2 linked regions of the Alkalilimnicola ehrlichii MLHE-1 genome follow. The protein of the gene in region 1 interacts with the protein of each later gene in a pairwise test. Links are inferred from orthologs where the notes say so. Each region holds a gene or a part of one and is shown in the gene's direction. Other genes may lie near its edges.

Region 1 (3,181 bases):
GGTCATCGACTCGCTGCTCTCCGAAGAGGCGGTGATGGGCTTCGAGTACGGCTACGCCACCGCCGATCCCAACACCATGGTGATCTGGGAGGGGCAGTTTGGTGACTTCGCCAACGGTGCACAGGTGGTGATCGACCAGTTCATCAGCTCCGGTGAGTCCAAGTGGGGGCGCCTGTGCGGGCTCACCCTCTACCTGCCGCACGGCTACGAGGGCCAGGGGCCCGAGCACTCCTCGGCGCGCCTGGAGCGTTACCTGCAGCTGTGTGCCGAGCACAACATGCAGGTGGTGGTGCCCTCTACCCCGGCGCAGTTCTTCCACATGATCCGGCGCCAGATGATACGCCCCTACCGCAAGCCGCTGGTGGTCATGACGCCGAAGAGTCTGCTGCGCCACAAGCTCTCCACCTCCTCGCTGGAGGACCTCTCCGAGGGGCAATTCCAGCCGGTGATCGATGATCCGGACGGCGTCACGGCCAGCAAGGTAAAACGGGTCGTCCTCTGTAGCGGGAAGGTCTTCTATGACCTGCTGGACGCCCGCCGCAAGGCCGAGCGCGACGATGTCGCCATCGTGCGCGTGGAGCAGCTCTACCCCTTCCCGGAGGATGCCCTGGCCGGCCTGCTGCGTGACCGCTACGGCAAGGCCAAGGAGGTGGTCTGGTGTCAGGAGGAGCCCAAGAACCAGGGTGCGTGGTATTCCAGCAACCACCACTTCCGCGCCTGCATGAAGGGCACCCAGTCCCTGGGCTACGCGGGCCGCACGGCCTCCGCCTCGCCGGCGGTGGGTTCGGCGAAGGTCCACCACGAGCAGCAGCGCGGGCTCGTGGATCAGGCGCTCAACCAGCCCCTGAGTCCGTAATCCGACCGTTTACCGGGCGGCCTCGTTGGTCGCCCGACCTGTTTCACCCGAACAAGCAGACACTAAAAAAAGTCTGAAGCGAGGAGTCGATGAGCATCGAAGTCAAAGTGCCGCCGTTGCCGGAGTCCGTTTCTGAAGCCACTGTGGTCGCCTGGCACAAGCAGCCGGGCGACGCTGTGTCCCGGGACGAGAACCTGGTGGACCTGGAGACCGACAAGGTCGTGCTCGAGGTGCCCGCCCCGGCCGATGGCGTGATGGGGGAGCGGTTCAAGAACGAAGGGGACACCGTCACCGCCGACGAGGTGCTGGGCAAGCTGGAGGAAGGGGCGGCCCCCGCCAAGGCTGAGTCCAAGCCGGCTGAAGCGGCCCCGGCGCCCAAGCAGGAGGCTGCCTCCGCCCCCGCGCCGAAGCCCGCCGAGGCGCCGGCGGCTGCCAGCGCCCCGGCCGAGGACCTGGCTGACCTGCCGCCGGCTGCCCGGCGCCTGGTCGAGGAGAACAACCTGGACCCGAAGCAGATCCCCGGCACCGGTCGGGCGGGCCGCATCACCAAGGAGGACGTGGTCCGCTTCATGAAGGGCGAGACCCAGCCGGTCCAGCAGCCCGCTGCGGGGCAGCCGGCTGCCGCGGCCGCCCCGCAGGTCTCCGCCGATGCCGCCGACCGGCCGGAGAAGCGGGTGCCCATGACCCGGCTGCGCCAGCGGATCGCCGAGCGCCTGGTCGAGGCCCAGCAGACCGCCGCCATGCTCACCACCTTTAATGAGGTGAACATGCAGCCGGTGATGAACACCCGGGGGCAGTATAAGGACAAGTTTGAGAAGACCCACGGCATCAAGCTGGGCTTCATGTCCTTCTTTGTGAAGGCCGCGGTCGAGGCCCTCCAGCGCTTCCCCGCCGTCAATGCCTCCATTGACGGCAAGGACATCATGTACCACGGCTATTACGATGTGGGCATCGCCGTCTCCTCGCCCCGTGGCCTGGTGGTGCCGGTGCTGCGTGACGCCGACCAGATGAGCTTTGCCGAGATCGAGGCCAAGATCGCCGAATTTGGCCAGAAGGCGCGCGAGGGCAAGCTCTCCATGGAGGAGTTGACCGGTGGCACCTTCACCATCACCAACGGCGGCATCTTCGGCTCGCTGCTCTCCACCCCCATTCTCAATCCGCCGCAGAGCGGCATCCTGGGTATGCACAAGATCCAGGAGCGGCCCATGGCCGAGAATGGGCAGGTGGTGATCCGGCCGATGATGTACCTCGCCCACTCCTACGATCACCGGATCATCGACGGCCGCGAGGCGGTGCAGTTCCTGGTGACCATCAAGGAGTGCCTGGAGGATCCGACCCGGCTGTTGCTGGAAGTCTGAGCCCTGCGGTTTGAACGCCTTTAGCCATCAATGGAGAGGACAACATGGCGAATAGTTACGACGTGATCGTCATCGGTGCCGGTCCCGCCGGCTACGTGGCGGCCATCCGCTGCGCTCAGCTCGGGATGACCACCGCTGTGATCGACGAATTCCGCTACAAGGACGGCAAGCCGCAGCCGGGGGGGACCTGCCTGAACGTGGGTTGTATCCCGTCCAAGGCCCTGCTCGATTCCTCCGAGCACTATCATAAGGCGAAGGACGGTGGATTGTCGGTCCATGGCATCACCGCCAAGGACGTCAGCATCGACGTCAAGAAGATGATCGCCCGCAAGGACAAGGTGGTGAAGGACCTGACCGGCGGTATCCATCAGCTGCTCAAGGCCAACAAGATCGACTTCAAGACCGGCCACGGCAAGTTGATCTCCAACAGCACCGTGGAGTTCACCCCCCACGAGGGCAAGGCCGAGGAGCTGAAGGGCGAGTACATCATCCTGGCCACCGGCTCCAAGCCTATCGACATCGGCGCCGCCCCGGCGGACGAAAAGGACATCCTCACCTCCAACGGAGCGCTGGACATGGAGGCCGTGCCCAAACGCCTGGGCGTGATCGGCGCCGGCGTCATCGGCCTGGAGATGGGCTCGGTCTGGAACCGTCTGGGCTCCAAGGTGGTGCTGCTGGAGGCGCAGGACGAGTTCCTGGCGCCGGTGGATCGCCAGGTTGCGCGCATGGCCCACAAGGCCTTCACCGACCAGGGCCTGGACATCCGCCTGGGTTGCCGCGTCACCGACACCAAGGTGGGCAAGCAGGTCTCTGTCCACTACGAGGACAAGGACGGCAAGCACACCCTGCAGGTGGACAAGCTGATTGTCTCGGTGGGCCGCCGGCCCAACACCGACGGGTTGGCGGCCGACGACGTCGACCTGCTGCTGGACGAGCGCGGCTTTGTGCACGTGGACGACGAGTGCCG
Region 2 (3,222 bases), 2.6 Mb from region 1 along the record:
GCACCGGCCGGGCAGGCCGGTGGCGCCGGCATCCCGCCCATCCCCGAGGTGGACTTCAGCAAGTTCGGCGAGGTGGAGCGCCAGCCGCTCTCGCGCATCCAGAAGCTCTCCGGGCCGCACCTGCAGCGCTCCTGGCTCAATGTGCCCCACGTCACCCAGTTTGACGAGGCGGACATCACCGAACTGGAGGCCTTCCGCAAGTCGATGAAGACCGAGGCGGAAAAGGCCGGGGTCAAGCTGACCCCGCTGGCCTTCATGGTGAAGGCCTCCGCGGCGGCGCTGCGGGCCTTCCCGCGCTTCAACAGCAGCCTGGCGCCGGCCGGTGATGAGCTGATCCTCAAGAAGTACGTGAACATTGGCGTGGCGGTGGATACCCCCAATGGCCTGGTGGTACCGGTGATCCGCGATGCCGACCGGAAGAGCGTCTACCAGATCGCCGAGGACCTGGGCACGCTCTCTGCCAAGGCGCGTGACGGCAAGCTGGGGCCGTCGGACATGCAGGGCGGTTGCTTCACCATTTCCAGCCTGGGCGGCATCGGCGGTACCGCCTTCACGCCCATCGTCAATGCGCCCGAGGTGGCCATCCTCGGGGTCTCCCGCTCGTCCATGAAGCCGGTCTGGAACGGCAGCGAGTTCGAGCCGCGGTTGATGCTGCCACTGTCGCTGTCCTACGACCACCGGGTGATTGACGGCGCCGCCGGCGCCCGGTTCACCGCCTGGCTGGCTCAGGCCCTGGGCGACATTCGCCGGCTGTTGCTGTAACCGACGGGGGATACCCGAGATGGCAGATTTGGTAGAAGTGAAGGTTCCGGACATCGGCGACTTCGACGCGGTGGACGTCATCGAGGTGCTGGTCAGCCCGGGTGACGAGATCGAGGTGGAGCAGTCGCTGATCACCCTGGAGTCGGACAAGGCCTCAATGGAGGTGCCTTCGAGCCACGCGGGCGTGGTCAAGGAGGTCAAGGTCAAGGTGGGCGACAAGGTCTCCGAGGGGGATGTGGTCTGCACCCTCGAGGCGGCTGAAGCCACGGCCGGGGGCGAGGCCCCCGCCACCGGCGGCGGCAGGGCGGAAAAGCCCGCCGAGCCGGAACCGCCGGCCGCGGCCACCAGGCCCGCCCCGGCGGCCGCCCCGCAGGGGGATGCCCCGGTGGACGCCGACTGCGACGTGCTGGTACTGGGCGCCGGCCCGGGCGGCTACACCGCCGCCTTCCGGGCGGCGGACCTGGGCCTGAAGACGGTGCTGGTGGAGCGCTACCCGACCCTGGGGGGCGTTTGCCTGAACGTGGGCTGCATTCCCTCCAAGGCTTTGCTGCACGCGGCCAAGGTGATCGACGAGGCGGAGCAGTTCGCTGACCACGGCATCACCTTCGGTAAGCCCAAGATCGACATCCGCAAGCTGGCCGACTGGAAATCCAGCGTGGTCAAGAAGTTGACCGGCGGACTGGCCGGTCTGGCCAAACAGCGCAAGGTGGAGGTGGTGACCGGCAAGGGGGCCTTCAAGGACGCCTACCACCTGGAGGTGGACGGTAAGGAGGGCAAGCGCACCATCAGTTTTCGGCACTGCATCATCGCCGCCGGCTCCCGGCCGGTGGTCCCGCCCCCGCTGGCGGTGGACGACCCCCGGGTTATGGACTCCACCGGCGCGCTGGAGCTGGAGGAGGTGCCGGAGCGGCTGCTGGTGGTCGGCGGTGGCATCATCGGCCTGGAGATGGCCTGTGTGTACGACGCGTTGGGCAGCAAGGTGACGGTGGTGGAGCTGGCGGACCGGCTGATGCCGGGCGCGGACGCCGATTTGGTGAAGGTGCTGCGCAAGCGCATCGATAAGCGCTATGACGCCATCCACCTGAACACCCTGGTCAAGGAGCTGAAGCCCAACAAGAAGAGCATCACGGTGAAGTTCGAGGGCAAGGACGCGCCGGAGAGCGACCGGTTCGACCGGGTGCTGCTGTCGGTGGGGCGCCGGCCGAACACCGACCTGATCGGCCTGGAGGCCACCGGGCTCAAGCCCAATGATCAGGGTTACATCGACGTCGATGAGTATATGCGCACCGGTGTGTCGCACATCCATGCCATTGGTGACATCGTCGGCCAGCCGATGCTGGCACACAAGGCGTCGCACGAGGGCAAGGTGGCGGCGGAGGTTATCGCGGGCGAGAAAAGCGCCTGGGATGCCCGGGCGATTCCATCGGTGGCCTACACGGACCCGGAGGTGGCCTGGGTGGGCATCACCGAGGAGGAGGCGAAGGCGCAGGGGATTGCGTACGAGAAGGGCGCCTTCCCCTGGGCCGCCAACGGACGGTCGCTGTCGCTCAATTACCAGGACGGGATCAGCAAGCTGTTGTTCGACGAGCAGTCGGGGCAGCTGATTGGCGCCGGCATCGTCGGCCCCAACGCCGGTGACCTGATCGCCGAGGCGGCCCTGGCCCTCGAGATGGGCGCGGAGGCGGCGGACATCGGCCTGACGGTGCACCCGCACCCAACCCTGTCCGAGACCGTGGCCATGGCCGCCGAGGCGGCGGAGGGGACGCTGACCGATCTCTATATCCCCAAGAAGAAGAAATAGCAGCGCCGCGGGGTGCCTTGCGCCCTCGCTTATCGTGGCCGTCGGGGTTTAGGCTCTGGCGGCCTTTTTGTAGCTGGATAAGTCGTGATCGTCCGTGGTGGTTCGTGGGTCCGTGGGCTTGCGGTGACCCGCCCCACCAACGGCCTCCGGGGGGGTTCTTGGTCAGCGGGGCTTGCGGCGGCGTCACGGAGACCAATGCGGCCCGCGGGCAGTACCTCGGGATCAATCGGGGCGCACAGGGGCGCACTGGGGCAGCCAGGGTGGCACGAGAGCAGCCTTCCGCGAGCCAGTACCCTTTCAATCGACAGGGGCGAGGCGGGGGTTCGGATGCGAATCGTAGGCAGCAGGGATGCTGCCTACGAGCCCCCATGGATGGGTTTACGGCGTATTCGCATCCGAACCCCCGCCTCGCCCCGTTCCGCGGCTTCCCGCAGCCACCGGGCCTAAGGCCTCTTCAGCCTTCTCCCTACCCCCGACATCCAACCGCCGACACACCCCGTCCAGGCGCGCTGTCAGTCCAGCCGCCCGACCGTCACCCGCTCATGCCCGGCCAGGTCCCGCAAGGTCTCCACCCCGCCGAACCCGGCCTCCAGGAACAGTCGGCGCACCGCCTCCCCCTGCTGAAAACCGTGCTCCACCATCAACCAACCGCCGGCCAC

The links.
Region 2: the proteins of odhB (region 1) and lpdA interact in binary tests that used the Escherichia coli proteins (3 or more experiments, as listed by UniProt). The link is inferred for Alkalilimnicola ehrlichii MLHE-1 from one-to-one orthologs.

The regions. Positions count from the first base shown.
Region 1 is NC_008340.1:2,956,797-2,959,977, reverse strand. Bases 213-3,079 are described here. They hold odhB (2-oxoglutarate dehydrogenase complex dihydrolipoyllysine-residue succinyltransferase), read left to right. Parts: upstream 213-945; coding sequence 946-2,214; downstream 2,215-3,079. Other genes in these bases: lpdA (dihydrolipoyl dehydrogenase), read left to right, coding at 2,259-3,079; MLG_RS13190 (2-oxoglutarate dehydrogenase E1 component), read left to right, coding at 213-856. In the rest of the region: more of MLG_RS13190, read left to right, coding at 1-212; more of lpdA, read left to right, coding at 3,080-3,181. UniProt on the Escherichia coli protein: E2 component of the 2-oxoglutarate dehydrogenase (OGDH) complex which catalyzes the second step in the conversion of 2-oxoglutarate to succinyl-CoA and CO(2).
Region 2 is NC_008340.1:310,888-314,109, forward strand. Bases 265-3,172 are described here. They hold lpdA (dihydrolipoyl dehydrogenase), read left to right. Parts: upstream 265-781; coding sequence 782-2,563; downstream 2,564-3,172. Other genes in these bases: aceF (dihydrolipoyllysine-residue acetyltransferase), read left to right, coding at 265-762; prmC (peptide chain release factor N(5)-glutamine methyltransferase), read right to left, coding at 3,076-3,172. Outside these bases: more of aceF, read left to right, coding at 1-264; more of prmC, read right to left, coding at 3,173-3,222. UniProt on the Escherichia coli protein: Lipoamide dehydrogenase is a component of the glycine cleavage system as well as of the alpha-ketoacid dehydrogenase complexes.